3 regions of the Shewanella sp. A32 genome follow, and region 3 is predicted to be linked to each of the others. Evidence: predicted binding sites of a transcription regulator. Region 3 holds the regulator's gene; each other region holds the start of a gene.

Region 1 (5,555 bases), on a different contig from region 3:
CCACAATAATTCATAGCGATGCTTCAGTTGTTCGAAATCGGGAACCACTTGTTTCAGCTGCCCATCTTTACTGGCCTTAACGCTGATGAGTCCTCGTGGTGGTTCAATACCATTGGTGGCATTGGAAATCTGCGAAGAAGTTTCTGATGGCATCAAGGCTGATAGCGTAGAGTTACGTAGGCCATATTGTTTGATATCGACACGTAATTTTTCCCAATCAAGATGTAACGGTTCGCTACAGATTTTATCGAGATCACGCTTATAGGTGTCGATTGGCAAAATGCCTTGCGCATAAGTTGTTTCATTAAATAACGGACACGCACCTTTCTCTTTCGCCAATTCCATGGATGCCTTTAACAGATAATACTGGAAGGCTTCAAAAGTACGATGGGTAAGACCGTTGGCGCTGCCATCAGAATATTTCACACCATGTTTAGCAAGATAGTTGGCAAAGTTGATGACACCAATACCCAGCGTCCGACGATTCATCGAGGCTGTACGCGCAGCCAAGATAGGATAATCCTGATAATCCAGCAGGTTATCTAATGCACGAACGGCTAAGTCTGCCAGCTTTTCCATCTCTTCAAGATTTTCGATGGCACCGAGGTTTAATGCTGACAATGTACACAGAGCAATTTCGCCAGTTGCGTCGTTAACATCATTAAGCGGTTTGGTCGGTAGTGCGATTTCCAAACATAAGTTTGATTGATGTACTGGCGCGACCTGAGGGTCAAACGGGCTATGAGTGTTACAGTGGTCGACGTTTTGAATGTAAATACGGCCGGTGGAAGCACGTTCCTGCATCATCAATGAGAACAGTTCGACAGCACGCAACGAGCGTTTACGGATCGATTCATCCTGCTCATATTTGACGTATAGCCGTTCAAATTCATCCTGATCCGCAAAGAATGCATCATAAAGCCCCGGCACATCAGATGGACTGAACAGCGTAATGTTTTCACCCTTGATCAATCTCTGATACATCAGCTTATTGATTTGTACCCCGTAATCCAGATGGCGGATACGGTTGTCTTCAACACCGCGGTTGTTTTTCAACACCAGTAATGATTCGACTTCCAAGTGCCATAACGGATAAAACAGTGTGGCAGCACCACCACGAACACCGCCTTGTGAGCAGGACTTAACCGCCGTCTGGAAGTGCTTGAAGAAAGGAATACAACCGGTATGGAACGCTTCGCCGCCACGAATTGGACTGCCGAGTGCACGAATACGACCGGCATTGATACCAATCCCCGCGCGCTGACTGACATATTTAACGATAGCGGAAGAGGTGGCATTGATAGAGTCGAGACTGTCGCCACATTCAATCAATACGCAGGAACTAAACTGACGTGTCGGAGTTCTCACGCCAGACATGATTGGGGTCGGTAACGAGATTTTAAAAGTAGAAACTGCGTTATAGAAATCTTTAACATACTGCAAACGGGTTTCGCGCGGATAACCTGAGAACAAACAGGCGGCAACCAGCATATAGAGGAACTGAGCACTCTCATAGACTTCATGCGTCACGCGGTTTTGCACCAGATATTTGCCTTCGAGCTGCTTTACTGCAGCATACGAAAACGTCATATCACGCCAATGATCAATATAACCATCCATGACATTCAGCTCTTCAAGGCTGTAATCTTCAAGGATGTGCTTATCGTATTTGCCCATTTCAACCAGTTTGGTGACATGGTCGGCGAGCTTTGGCGGCTCAAATTGACCAAATGCTTTTTTGCGCAGATGGAAAATAGCTAAGCGGGCAGCTAGGAACTGATAATCAGGAGAATCAGGAGAGATCAGATCTGCTGCGGCTTTAATGATGGTTTCGTGGATGGCTTCTGTGGGTATGCCATCGAAGAACTGCAGATGCGCCCGCAATTCGACTTCTGAAACAGACACGTTAGCCAGCCCTTCAGCGGCCCAGGTGATAACACGATGGATCTTATCGAGATCAATTTTCTCTCTTTCGCCACTGCGTTTGGTAACTGTCATATTGCTATTCATTGGAGATAGGCCCTGATTTTTATATTTAATGATGATGGCAAACACCATCAAAACTTCCTTTGTACAACAATCAAGCTCTGACCGTACACCGCTGTTTTTATGGATTGTTAGCGGCAAACTACTGTCATTTATTAGTCATGGACTAGTGGGTGTGATTGTCACCTACACACAATATGTGGTGTTTTTGTGTTTACAAGATACCAAGATAGTGAGGCTGACGGCTTTTTGCAAGTGGCGTTTCGGGGCATATCTTGTGGATATCTTTAGTTTGCTTCCCTGACAGATGCGGCAAACGCCGTCAATACGGGGATTAGTGGCTTTTGGGTAAAATTTAAGCAAACAGATTATCGAAGTTTGATTGCTAAAATATGCAGCGATCGTTAACGATCTGGCATCCGGCTTTTCGTTAATAGCGTCGTCAAATGCGATGGTTGCGGTAACAACACATCTGCATCCCACTGTAATGGATCGTCATTGGCATCAATATAACCCCATAACGCAGCGGCGGAAGGCATACTAGCCGCTTTAGCGGCGATGATGTCTCGTTTAGCATCACCGATATACAAGATATTCTCTGGTGCGGCATTGAGCTGCTGCGCTGCAAGTAACATTGGGGCAGGATGAGGTTTACGAAAACAGGTGGTATCAGCACTAATTACTGACTTGAGTTTCGACAACAAGCCGAGTTTTGTCAGCAGGGGTTTGCTATACATTGCAGGTTTATTGGTGACAACGCCCAGTGCTATACCACGCTCTGCCGCGATAGACAGCAATCCGCTAAGTCCATCAAAGAGTGTGGCCTGTGACCCATTTATTTGCTGATAGTGCCGCAACATTAATTGCCTCAGCGATTCCTGCTGTGCCTGATCTGCTAGTGGCACTGCTGCCTGGAGCATTGCCAGTGACCCATTTGATGCTTGAGCACGTAGTTCAGCGAAATCGGCAGCACTCTCGAGTCTGGACTCTGCCAACGTCGCCATTACTGCCGCGATAAGATCGGGCGCCGTATCCACCAAGGTGCCATCAAGGTCAAAAAGCAGTGCAGAGTAGGTCGTTGGCAACATAGTTTTAATCTACTTTCTGGCAGGCAATCATATAATTGACTTCAACACTTGGGGTATAGCTGAAAATACTTGTAATCGGATTGTACTTAATACCCAACGCGTCGCGACAGATCAGGTCAGTATGTTCCACCATGGCGATCAATTCTGATGGGCGCAAAAACTTTCCATGAACATGTGTACCTACTGGCAGCATTTTTAGTAAGTATTCTGCACCAACAATAGTTTGCACCCACGACATCAGATTGCGGTTGATGGTTGAGAAGAATACCCATCCGCCTGGTTTAACCATGTTACAACAGGCATGAATGACGGACTGAGGTTCTGGTACATGTTCCAACATCTCCATGCAGGTGACCACGTCATAGAAATCTGGGTGAGTGATAGCATGTTCTTCAGCAGTTTGCTGTTGATAGTCAATGGTAACACCGGTTTCCAGCGCATGAAGTTTTGCCACTTCCAGGGGCTCATGGCCCATGTCTAACCCGGTAACTTTTGCACCGATTTTCGCCATACTTTCAGACAAAATGCCGCCGCCACAGCCTACATCCAAAACCTGCTGGCCAAAAATACCCCCGGCCTTGAGATCAATATAATTCAGACGCAATGGGTTGAGTTCATGCAATGGCTTAAACTCCCCTTGAGGATCCCACCAACCAGCAGCCATATTTTCAAATTTGGCAATTTCCTGAGGGTCTACGTTGGCATTTTCTTGCATGGCAATACCTTAAGAGATAAATAAAAATACGCACCATTATAACCACAGTTTGAGCACCAATGGGTAAGCAACTTAGGTAGATTGTCGTATTTAAAAAGGGCAGGACACTGGTGTTGTTTAAAAAACATACAGCTCGGCGTTTTTTAAGCAAATTTCTCACAAGTTTTTCACTGAAAGCGGCAGATAAACAGCAGTTTGAGTAAATGTAGAATTCTAACCGTTATCAGGGCTACCTGGGTTCAATAACTGTGTTAGAATGGCCCATTACGTTAGTAGGGCTCGACAACGACATGGAACAAAAAGTTGTCAGCTTAATATAAGGGGATCGAGCAGTTTATGACTGATCAGGCTTCATCCATTTCGCCAATTAACATTGAAGACGAACTAAGAACTTCCTACCTCGATTATGCCATGAGTGTAATTGTAGGCCGGGCCTTGCCGGACGTCCGCGACGGTTTGAAACCGGTTCATCGCCGTGTGCTCTTTGCGATGAATGAGTTGAAAAACGACTGGAACAAACCCTATAAAAAGTCCGCCCGTGTGGTCGGTGACGTTATCGGTAAGTATCACCCTCATGGTGATAGTGCTGTGTACGATACTATCGTGCGTATGGCGCAACCATTTTCCCTGCGTTATACACTGGTTGATGGGCAAGGAAACTTTGGTTCCATTGATGGTGATGCTGCAGCGGCAATGCGTTATACAGAAATTCGCATGCAGCGTCTGGCGCATCATCTGCTCGCTGACCTCGACAAAGAAACCGTGGATTTTGTACCTAACTACGACGGTACTGAACAGATCCCGGAAGTATTGCCAACCCGTATTCCTAACCTGCTAGTCAATGGTTCATCTGGTATTGCGGTGGGTATGGCCACTAACATTCCGCCTCACAACCTGACTGAAGTCGTCAATGGTTGTCTGGCGTTGATTGAAAATCCAGAACTGCCAATTGAAGAGTTGATCAAATGTATCCCCGGCCCGGACTTCCCAACCGCTGCGATTATTAATGGTCGCAAAGGTATTGAAGAGGCTTATCGTACTGGTCGTGGCAAAGTCATCATGCGCGCACGGGCAGACTTCGAAACTGAAGACAATGGCCGTGAGCGTATCATCGTCACTGAAATCCCATATCAGGTGAATAAAGCTCGCCTGATTGAAAAAATTGCCGAACTGGTTAAAGAAAAGAAAATTGAAGGGATCAGTGGCCTGCGTGATGAATCCGATAAGGACGGTATGCGTATCGTCATCGAAATCAAACGCGGCGAAGTGGGTGAAGTCGTACTGAACAATCTGTACGCACAGACCCAGATGCAATGTTCCTTCGGTATTAATATGGTGGCGTTGGCAAATGGCCAGCCTAAGTTATTTAACATCAAGGAGATGCTGGAAGCCTTCATCCTGCATCGCCGTGAAGTCGTCACCCGTCGCACCGTATTTGAACTGCGTAAAGCTCGCGAACGCGCGCACATTTTGGAAGCGTTAGCCGTCGCGCTCGCTAATATTGATCCGATAATTGAGCTTATCCGAAATTCTCCAAGTCCAAACGAAGCCAAACAACGTCTTACCGAACAGGGATGGGCGTTGGGTAATGTGAAGGCAATGTTGGAGAAAGCCGGCGATGATGCGGCTCGTCCTGAATGGCTGGAACCGCAGTTTGGTATCCATGAAGACCTGTACTTCCTAACGGAACAACAAGCCCAGGCCATTTTGGATCTGCGCTTGCAGAAATTGACCGGTCTGGAACATGAAAAGATCCTGCAGGAGTA
Region 2 (5,555 bases), on a different contig from region 3:
TTCCATGAGACGGTTAATGTCTCTCAGCATAGAGACTTACATATACATTGATTCAGGCGGGCCATTTTAGGCTGTTTCACGTTAAATCGGAATACCTGTAGCAAAGGCTTGTTCTACTTTAGAAAAGCACTGCCGCACAGTTAGTAACCTGAAAACCGTTGATTGTGCAGTATAACAATTTCCGGCTATGACGGCAGTGGTTTGTGAATGCAAAAAATGACGGCTATTTTTCGATATAACCCATCAAATTGCGGAGTGTCATTGATGCTCGTGCAGATGATGCACAATCTGGTTACTGGAACCACGATAAATCAATGATGGATCGGCCAGCGTTTGCTCAAATTTGCCATCAATCAACACATCGATATAGGGCAAAACAGAACGTTGCGCTGCGTTCAGCTCACTTAATTTATAACCGGTCCACAGCCAGACATCCTTGCCATCACATTCCTGTCTTACGCGCTTGAGGAGTTGCAATACTGCCGGGACATTAGCTGGAAACAGTGGGTCACCACCAGAGAGTGACAGACCGCGACGGTGTATGCGGCTATCGTTTAAATCCTTAATAATCTGGTCTTCCATCTTTTTATCAAACAGATGACCAGAACGAGGATCCCAGGTGGACTGGTTATAACAGCCTCGGCACTGGTGCTCACAGCCGGAAACAAACAGGGTGCAGCGAGTACCGGGACCATTGACTACATCGACCTGATAATAACGATGATAATTCATGATATTGTCCTCTGGTGCGCCCGCTCGGGCGCACCTGGTTGTACTCAAAGATGTTTTACACGACGTTTTACTTCTTCCTGCTTGCCTTGGTTAAAGGGTCTGGCATCAGGACTCCCAAGGTATCCACAGACACGACGGATAACAGACACCCGAGCCGGATCATGGTTGCCACATTTCGGGCACACAAACCCTTTACTGGTACAACTGAATTCTCCGGTATAGCCGCAGTCGTAACATTCATCAATAGGCGTGTTAGTACCGTAATATGGCACGCGGGTATAGCTATAATCCCAAACGTTTTCAAGCGCTTCTACGTTACGTTGCATATTGGGATATTCGCCGTAACAGATGAAACCGCCATTTGACACTTCAGGATATGGCTGTTCAAAGTCGATCTTGTCATACGGATTAACTGACTTTTCAACATCCAAGTGGAAGCTGTTGGTGTAATACCCTTTATCGGTAACACCAGGCACCATGCCAAACTCTTTGACATCCAGTTTGGCAAAGCGGTTACACAGGTTCTCACTCGGGGTGGCATACAGGCTAAAACCGTAGCCAGTTTCTTCTTTCCAGCGCACTGTGGCAGCCTTCAGATAGGCGACAATTTCAACGGCTTTCTGACGCAGAACTTCACTGTCATACACGTGGGTCCCGGTGCCATACAATGCGTTGATCGCTTCATGAACACCAATATAGCCCAGTGAAATAGAGGCGCGACCATTCTTGAAAATATCGGCGATACAGTCATCCGCTTTCAGGCGAACCCCGCAAGCACCTTCCATATACAGAATAGGCGCTACCCGCGCTTTCACATTTTGCAGACGTTCAATACGGGTATCCAGTCCCTTACGGGCAATGGCCAGCCGTTCATCAAGGATCCGATAAAATGCGCTTTCATCACCGTTAGCTTCCAATGCAATCCGCGGCAGGTTAAGACTAACAACCCCCAGATTATTCCGACCTTCGTGCTGCAACTCGCCATCTTGTTCATAAGCCCCGAGGAAACTACGGCAACCCATAGGGGTTTTGAAGGAACCGGTCACCCGCACAACTTCATCATAATTGAGGATATCGGGGTACATGCGCATAGTGGAACATTTCAGCGCCAATTGCTTGATGTCGTAATTGCAATCACCCGGCTTGTGGTTAACGCCATCACGAATCGCAAAAACCAGTTTCGGGAACACCGCAGTCTTATGGTTTTTACCCAGACCTTCCATACGGATTTTCAGAATGGACTCTTGGATCAGGCGTGACTGCCAGGATTTGCCCAAGCCGAAGCCAAGCGTCACAAATGGAGTTTGCCCATTAGCCGTATGCAGGGTATTAACTTCATATTCCAATGACTGGAATGCGTCATGACACTCTTTTTCAGTGCGTTCTTCCGCATACGCGGCAGCATTATTAATGCCCCACTTCTGCGCTACTTCCATATGCTTTTCGTAGCTTTTTGTCACGAATGGCGCCAGTACTTCATCAATACGGTTGATAGTAGTACCACCGTAAATATGGCTGGCAACCTGAGCAATAATCTGCGCAGTAACTGCGGTCGCAGTCGAAATTGATTTTGGTGTTTCAATTTCGGCATTACCCATTTTGAAGCCATGATTCAGCATGCCACCTAAGTCAATTAGCATGCAGTTAAACATTGGGAAGAATGGCGCATAGTCCAAATCGTGGTAATGGATTTCACCGCGTTCATGCGCGTCAACGACGTCTTTTGGCAGAATATGATGCTTGGCATAATGTTTAGCCACAATCCCCGCCAACAGGTCACGTTGGGTCGGGATCACTTTGGCATCTTTGTTAGCGTTTTCGTTGAGCAGTGAGGTATTGGTCTGCTCAACCAAGCCACGAATTTCAAGGCTCAGTTTACTGCCGGTTTCACGGCAGATATCGCGGTCGTGGCGATATTCAATGTAGGCTCTGGCGACAGACTTGTATGGACCATCCATCAACAAGTTCTCCACCCGATCCTGTAATTCCTGGATTTCAACCTCAGCTTTATCTTTAACAGCAGCTGACACTACCGCAGCCAGCGTGGCTGCATAGTCATCATCGTTAATACCACAGTGCGTCGAGGCTGCAAGCACCGCATCCCGGATTCTATTTTCATCGAATTGAGTACGACACCCGTCCCTCTTAATCACTACTGGCATAATCTTCACTCCCTTATGATTGTAATAACCATATATAGTGCTCATTTTTTAGCTAACCACTATATGTGGTAAGATTAGGCTACAAAAACACTAAAGGGATATTGATCTGGATCATGTAAAAGGACAGCTTTTACCACTTGGCAAAATTTGTTGTTGGCGTCCGCTGATTGTGACTAATTACTACTTGACCGGAGAGTCAGTCAACGATAGTGACGCAAAAAAAGCGAAAAATATGTGATAAAAAACACAGCAACCGGTCACGGTGACCGGCGGCGGACGTCATTGGCTAAAACCTCAACACTCGCCGAGTACCGCATCAATGAGATGCGCTGACTGTCTGACAGCGGCTTCTCCAGCAGCAATGGCTTCTTTGGCATGGTGAAATTCCATCGTCCCGATATCGGCAACATTAGGGACAACAAAAATATCTGGGGGATCACCCACTAAGCGCGCCCGCTTATGGCGCTGTTCCAATATATCCATAGACTGTGACATTACCGCCAGCATACCGGGTTCGGTTTTGTTGCCACGAGAAAATTTATGGGAAAGCCCAGCGACGTAGTCCTTACCCTTGGCCCACAGATCCATAAAACCAGAATCACCATGAGCTTCTGAGTTGGCCGTTTCCGTTACAATCTGCTGCTGTGCTTTCATGCTTTGGACATTGACCGGCAATACCTGCAGTTTTTCGCGATGATATCCGTGTAAATCAACACCAATCACCACCTGACACCCCATGGCGCGCGAGACAGACACCGGAATGGGGTTTACCACCGCACCATCCACCAGCCAGCGTTTTCCCTGCCGCACGGGTGACATAATGCCCGGCATCGAGCAAGATGCTCGAACCGCTTGGCGTAAATCACCACTGCGAAACCACACTTCCTGGCCGGAATACAGATCAGTGGCCACTGCGATAAAAGGCTTTTTCAAATCTTCTATCAGTAAATCACCAATGCGGTTTTGGATCGCATCAAAGACTTTATCGCCGCTGATCAGCCCGCCGCGACGCCAGCTGATATCCATCAACCCAAGCACATCCCAACTGGAAAAACTGCAAACCCATTCTTCCAGCTCCTCCAAACGATCGTTAGCATAAGCTGCGCCGACTAAAGCCCCCACAGAACAGCCGGCAATTTTTTGTGGATGGATCCCCATCGCTGCCAGCCCTTTAAGTACGCCGATATGCGCCCAGCCCTTTGCTGCTCCGCTGCCTAATGCAATCCCTATTACCGGTGAAGCGTCTACCATGTGCCAATAACTCCCGTATGGTGATGCAGTTAACGAACTATTCATGCATTCTATCGGGGCGATAAATTCAGATTCAAGAATCTCCGCCACAACTAATGAGAAAAATCTAGCTAAGCTAAGATCAAAACTGCCTAACACGGTAAAACCCGCTATAATATGCCCCCGCAGAATTTTATGGAGACAACCTTTGCAATTTACCGATTTTTCATTGGATAAGCGCCTGCTGCAATCTCTGAAGCATTTGGGGATTGAACAGCCGACTGAAATCCAGGCTGATGCAATTCCTGTTGCGTTGGCCGGACGAGATCTGATGGCGTCATCCAAAACCGGCTCAGGTAAAACGTTGGCGTTTTTACTGCCGGCATTGCAAAGACTGATGTCTACTAGAGCGCTCAGTAAACAGGATCCACGCGTGTTGATCCTGTTACCCACCCGAGAATTAGCCAACCAAGTGTATAGTCAGTTGCGGCTGCTGGTGGCCAATACTCAGTACAAAGCAGTGAGTATTCTCGGGGGCGAGAACTTCAATGATCAAGCTAAAGCGCTGGCACGTAATCCCCATATTATCGTGGCAACGCCGGGGCGTATTGCTGATCACCTGCAGCAACGTCATCTGTATCTTAACGGATTGGAACTCCTGATCCTTGATGAAGCAGACCGGATGCTGGATTTGGGGTTTGCCCCGCAACTCAGGGCCATTCATCAGGCAGCGGATCACCGGCGACGTCAGACACTGATGTTTTCTGCCACCTTGGATCATCACGATATTCACGAACTGGCGCTAGAACTGCTCAATAATCCTGAACATGTCGCAATTGGCTCCAGCCATGAAACGCATCAGGACATTCAGCAACGTATCTATTTGTGTGACCATCTTGATCATAAAGAATCGCTGCTGCTGGCACTGCTTAAAGCCGGGTCACACAAGCAAATAATGATTTTTACTGCAACGCGTGAAGACACCGAGCGCTTGGCAACCGAACTGGTACACCAAGGTTATTCAGCCACCGCGCTCAGCGGTGAATTGAAACAAAGTACGCGTAATCAGATCATGGATCAGTTCAGCCGCGGTCAGCAGCAAATTCTGGTAACGACCGATGTTGCCTCTCGCGGACTAGACTTACTTAACGTATCGTTAGTGATCAACTTCGATATGCCGAAGTTCGCGGAAGAATATGTCCATCGAATTGGCCGCACCGGCCGCGCGGGAGCAAAAGGCGATGCCATCTCCTTAGTGGGACCAAAGGATTGGGAAGCGTACATGCGTGTGGAAGCGTTTCTGTCACAGCCACTAGCGACGGCGACAGTTGAAGGGCTTGAACCGGTATTTAAAGGGCTGGCACCGAAAAAGCCTCAAACTAAACGTCGAGTAGCGACCGAGCCTGAAGTATGGAAAAAGGCGGCCGCCAA
Region 3 (5,555 bases):
CTCGGTGTTACCACCAAAGACAATATCCATTGCCGCAAAATTGTTCGGGGGCTGGGCAGTCCACGGTGTACCACTGACATAGTGGATACAGGGCGCCTGACAGTTGTCGTGGCGCTGTAAATCCACGTTCTGGTAATAATCCTCTGACGCGACAATTTTACTGGGTTGGCGCTGTGGTTCGGCAATCTGATGCGCCACATAGTTGGCGCAGCCACTTAATAACATTAACAATAACAGCGAAAACAGCCGCACGTTCATCTCGGAAGCAGTTCCTTGAGGTTATTTTAATTTTTTCAGATACTGGCATTGCATTTGGGGTATTGCAAGCAGATGAAGCTGTATCTCGCAGGTGAGCCAGTTGTTCGTAAAGTGAAACACTGTCATCTTTCTGTGGAAGGATTTTCATCCTCCTCTGTGCTGGGATTGTGACGCAGAGCAGAGTAGAATACGCGCAACCCTACCGATAAGACTGTCCAGCTGGAGTAACCAATGCTGAAGAAGAGTATGAACATCGCCGACTATGATGCGGAGCTGTTTCAGGCTATTGAAGATGAGAACCGTCGTCAGGAAGAACACATTGAGCTGATCGCTTCCGAAAACTACACCAGCCCACGGGTCATGCAGGCCCAAGGCTCACAGTTAACCAACAAGTACGCCGAAGGCTATCCTGCCAAGCGTTACTATGGCGGTTGTGAGTATGTGGATGTGGTGGAAAATCTTGCCATTGAGCGTGCTAAGCAGCTGTTTGGTGCGACTTATGCCAACGTGCAACCCCATTCAGGTTCTCAGGCAAACTACGCTGTGTACATGGCGTTGTTGAAACCCGGTGATACTGTGCTGGGGATGAACCTGGCTCATGGTGGTCACCTGACTCACGGCTCACCGGTTAACTTCTCCGGTAAACTGTTTAACATCATTCCTTACGGTGTCGATGATCAGGGTAAGATTGATTACGCTGAATTGGAAACATTGGCGTTGCAACATAAGCCGAAGATGATCATCGGCGGTTTCTCCGCTTATTCTGGTATCGTTGATTGGGCCAAACTGCGTGAAATTGCTGATAAAGTCGGTGCTTTCCTGTTTGTGGATATGGCCCATGTTGCTGGTCTGGTGGCTGCAGGTGTATATCCAAGCCCAATCCCTCACGCACATGTGGTGACGACTACTACGCACAAAACCCTGGCGGGTCCTCGTGGTGGTTTGATCCTCTCTGCTGCCGATGACGAAGAACTGTATAAGAAGCTGAACTCAGCGGTATTCCCGGGCAGTCAGGGCGGTCCACTGATGCACGTGATTGCCGGTAAGGCTGTGGCGTTCAAAGAAGCGTTAGAGCCAGCATTCAAAGCTTATCAGCAGCAGGTTGTGACCAACGCCAAGGCGATGGTAGAAGTGTTCCTGGAACGTGGCTATAAGATCGTTTCTGGCGGCACTGACAACCATCTGATGCTGGTAGATCTTATCGGCCGTGAACTGACTGGTAAGGAAGCCGACGCCGCCCTTGGTCGTGCCAACATTACCGTTAACAAAAACTCTGTGCCTAATGACCCACGTTCACCTTTCGTGACTTCCGGGATCCGTATTGGTACTCCGGCGATCACTCGTCGTGGATTCAAAGAAGCCGAAGCTAAACTGCTCACCGGCTGGATCTGTGATGTGCTGGACAACGCCAGTGATGAAGCCGTTATTGACACAGTGAAAGGCAAAGTGCTGGAACTGTGCGCTCGCTTCCCTGTTTACGGTTAACCTTTTCAGGCAGATCGATTAAACTGGCATGGCCGCTGCATTCAGCGGCCATTTTTGTTTCTGTTCCCCGCTGGAACAGCCCGGTTTGTTTTGCGCAGGAGGCATAATGCATTGTCCATTTTGCAGTGCGACTGATACCAAAGTGATTGATTCCAGATTGGTGGCGGATGGCCATCAGGTGCGTCGTCGTCGCGAATGCACGCTGTGCCATGAACGTTTTACTACGTTTGAAAGCGCGGAATTGGTAATGCCTCGAGTGATTAAACGCGATGGTTCGCGCCAGCCGTTTGACGAGGACAAATTGCGCGGTGGTATGTTGCGTGCTGCTGAAAAGCGTCCGGTTTCCATCGATAAAATCGAAGAAGCCATCAACAAAATTAAATCGGCGCTGCGCGCCACCGGTGAACGAGAAGTCACCTCTGAGATGATCGGTAATCTGATGATGGACCAGCTGATTGAGCTGGATAAAGTGGCCTATATCCGCTTTGCATCGGTATATCGTGCGTTTGAGGATGTCTCAGAGTTTGGCGAAGCTATCGCCAGTCTGCAGAAGAAGTAATCATGTGGTCGACCATTGATATCACAATGATGAGCCGGGCTATCATGCTGGCTCGTCGTGGCCGTTATACCACCCGCCCTAATCCTAATGTCGGTTGCGTTATCGTTGATGCCAACGGCGTGATTGTGGGGGAAGGCTGGCATCAACGTGCGGGCGGGCCGCATGCCGAAGTCCATGCTTGGCGCATGGCGGGTGACAAAGCGCGAGGGGCGACCGCCTATGTCACGCTGGAGCCGTGCAGTCATTATGGCCGGACACCACCCTGTGCCAGCGGTTTAATTGCGCAGGGGCTGAAGCGGGTGGTGATTGCCATGACTGACCCTAATCCCCAGGTCGCCGGGCGTGGCATCGCCATGTTGCAAGCTGCCGGGATTGACGTTTGCTCAGGATTACTCGCTGATGAAGCGCGCAAACTGAATCCGGGGTTTCTGTCGCGAATGGAACGTGGCCGACCATACGTCACGGTGAAACTCGCGGCGAGTCTTGATGGCAAGACCGCGTTGGCAAATGGCGAGTCCAAATGGATTACCGGGCCAGCGGCACGCGAAGATGTACAGCGACTACGGGCGTTAAGCTGCGCTGTCGTTACCGGCATTGATACAGTGTTGGCTGATGATCCCTCAATGAATGTGCGATATCAGCAATTGGGCTACTTACAGCAGCAACTTGATGAAGATGAACTCATACAACCGCTGCGTGTGGTGCTGGATAGCCGCTGCCGGATGCCGGCGACTGCGCGCATGCTGTCTTTGCCGGGGCAAACTCTGCTGGTCAGTTGTCAGGCGTACCCCGCAGAATTTATGAGAACACTGCCAGCAAATGTACAGTGTTTACAATTACCCGATGTGGCCGGACGCGTAGATCTCAGCGCCTTGTTGCAGTATTTGGCAACGAGTTGTAACTCGGTGCTGGTGGAAGCGGGCGCAACTTTGTGTGGTGCATTTATCAGTAATGCGCTGGCGGATGAATTGGTGTTGTATCAGGCACCGAAAATTCTTGGTGCCAGTGGGCGCAACTTGTTGCAACTGCCACAGTATCAACAGCTATCGGACCTCCCATCGCTACAATTAATAGAACAACGTAAAGTCGGTGTCGATAATCGCCTGACGCTGAAACTAGGGGATTAATCATGTTTACCGGAATTATTGAAGCTGTCGGGCACCTCAGCCGCATTGAGCGCCGCGGTGATGACATTCGCCTGACGGTAGCCAGTGGCAAGCTGGATCTCAGTGATGTGCAGTTAGGCGATAGTATCGCCACTAATGGCGTATGTCTGACCGTGGTTGAACGGTTATCGGATGGCTATGTGGCCGACATCTCTGCTGAAACCGTGAGTCTTACCGGGTTTGACCGTTATCAAGTCGGGCAGGCCGTGAATTTGGAAAAAGCGGTCACGCCGAGTACCCGTCTGGGCGGACATCTGGTTAGCGGGCATGTAGACGGACAGGCGCGAGTGCTGGAAATCAGTGCCCGCGGTAAGGCGACTGAATATTGGCTGGAAGCGCCGCAAACATTAGCGCGCTATATTGCGCATAAAGGCTCGATTGCCATTGACGGTGTCAGCCTCACGGTCAATGAAGTCAAGGATAATCGCTTCCGTTTGACCATCGTGCCACATACGTCCGGCGAGACGACATTGCCATTACTCAAAGCGGGCGATTTGGTGAATCTGGAAGTGGATCAGATTGCCCGTTATCTGGAGCGGCTGATGCAGCAATCATCAGCAGAAAAAGCTGCCGGTGGTGTGTCGCTGGAGCAGCTCGCCAGAGCCGGATTTATTCGTTAATCAGTGATAATTTTTAACCAAGCACTGGAGCTTGACCGATTACACGTTAGAATTCATCACACTTACTAAACCACGATTTTGGCGAGCCCAATTGCTGCCAAAGTGTGGCTCCTAAAGTCGTATATGGGGTTGTATCATGGCGTTACACAGTATTGAAGAGATCGTCGAGGATTTCCGTCAGGGTAAAATGGTCATTCTGATGGATGACGAAGACCGGGAAAATGAAGGTGATATCATTATTGCCGCTGAAAAAATCACCCCGGAAGCGATCAACTTTATGGCTCGTTACGGCCGAGGGCTGATCTGTCTGACCTTGACCAAAGCACGTTGTCAGCAGCTGCACTTGCCGTTAATGGTAAAAGATAACAGTGCGCCGTTTTCGACTAACTTCACCGTATCCATTGAAGCGGCCGAAGGTGTTACCACGGGCATCAGTGCCCACGACCGCGCGGTAACCGTTCAGAAAGCCGTTGCCAAGCATGCTGAACCAGCAGATATCGTGCAACCCGGGCATATCTTCCCGTTGATGGCACAAGATGGCGGGGTGCTGGTACGTGCCGGCCATACCGAAGCTGGCTGTGATTTAGCGCGTTTGGCTGGCTTGGAGCCTGCGGCCGTCATTGTTGAAGTGCTTAACGAAGATGGCACTATGGCACGTCGCCCACAGTTGGAAGCATTTGCCGAGACGCATGGTATCAAAGTGGGCACCATTGCCGACTTGATTGAATATCGCAATAACACCGAAACCACCGTGATTTTGGAAGGTAAATGTAAACTGCCAACCCGTTTCGGTGAGTTTGAACTGCACGCGTTTCGCGACACCATTGATAACCAGTTGCACTATGCGATGGTACGTGGGGAAATTACTGATAACCTGCTGGTGCGAGTGCATCTGCAAAACACTTTCCACGATCTGCTGTATTCCGAACGCGATGAAGTCCGCAGTTGGCCGCTCGATAAAGCCATGGCACTCATTGGCAAGGAAGGCGGCGTGATGTTGCTGTTGGGTAATCAGGAACCGATGAGTGATGTGATCGCCAAAGTCAAAGCATTCGAAGCTGAAGATAAAGGCGAACAGGCATTACCTCACCGTTCTCAGAAAACTTCGCAGCGGGTTGGGGTAGGTTCACAGATCCTGGCAACCCTCGGCGTCAAGCGCATGCGCTTATTGAGCTCAGTTAAGCGTTATCATTCGCTGGGGGGGTTTGGTCTGGAAGTCACCGAGTATATTCCGGATGACTCTGACAGTAATTAAGTGATTATTTGTTAAAACTCAGCGGCGCGGGCACGGATTGCATGCTATTATAGCGCCGATTTTTGCCCTTAATCGGGTGCTCTTTAGTTTAGTTAGGTAACGACATGAACGTGGTTCAAGGTAATATCGAAGCAAAAAATGCCAAAGTGGCGATTGTTGTGTCCCGCTTTAACAGCTTTATTGTGGACAGTCTTTTGGACGGTGCGCTGGAT

The links. Region 3 encodes NrdR, which represses ribonucleotide reductase genes. Its sites were predicted from a motif close to AAACACNANATNTNGTGTTT; they were not measured.
Region 1: the regulator NrdR is predicted to act here: its motif matches at 2,175-2,194, upstream of nrdA (class 1a ribonucleoside-diphosphate reductase subunit alpha).
Region 2: the regulator NrdR is predicted to act here: its motif matches at 2,949-2,968, upstream of nrdD (anaerobic ribonucleoside-triphosphate reductase).

The regions. Positions count from the first base shown of each region.
Region 1 is NZ_JARFTS010000031.1:23,389-28,943, forward strand. It holds gene nrdA (class 1a ribonucleoside-diphosphate reductase subunit alpha) at 1-2,010, opposite strand, end outside; gene PY479_RS16370 (HAD-IA family hydrolase) at 2,391-3,074, opposite strand; gene ubiG (bifunctional 2-polyprenyl-6-hydroxyphenol methylase/3-demethylubiquinol 3-O-methyltransferase UbiG) at 3,079-3,789, opposite strand; gene gyrA (DNA topoisomerase (ATP-hydrolyzing) subunit A) at 4,126-5,555, shown strand, end outside.
Region 2 is NZ_JARFTS010000004.1:80,310-85,864, reverse strand. It holds gene nrdG (anaerobic ribonucleoside-triphosphate reductase-activating protein) at 259-732, opposite strand; gene nrdD (anaerobic ribonucleoside-triphosphate reductase) at 777-2,894, opposite strand; gene rssA (patatin-like phospholipase RssA) at 3,189-4,145, opposite strand; gene PY479_RS04780 (DEAD/DEAH box helicase) at 4,333-5,555, shown strand, end outside.
Region 3 is NZ_JARFTS010000001.1:251,941-257,495, forward strand. It holds gene PY479_RS01070 (alpha/beta fold hydrolase) at 1-258, opposite strand, end outside; gene glyA (serine hydroxymethyltransferase) at 490-1,743, shown strand; gene nrdR (transcriptional regulator NrdR) at 1,850-2,302, shown strand; gene ribD (bifunctional diaminohydroxyphosphoribosylaminopyrimidine deaminase/5-amino-6-(5-phosphoribosylamino)uracil reductase RibD) at 2,305-3,429, shown strand; gene PY479_RS01090 (riboflavin synthase) at 3,432-4,088, shown strand; gene ribBA (bifunctional 3,4-dihydroxy-2-butanone-4-phosphate synthase/GTP cyclohydrolase II) at 4,225-5,343, shown strand; gene ribE (6,7-dimethyl-8-ribityllumazine synthase) at 5,448-5,555, shown strand, end outside.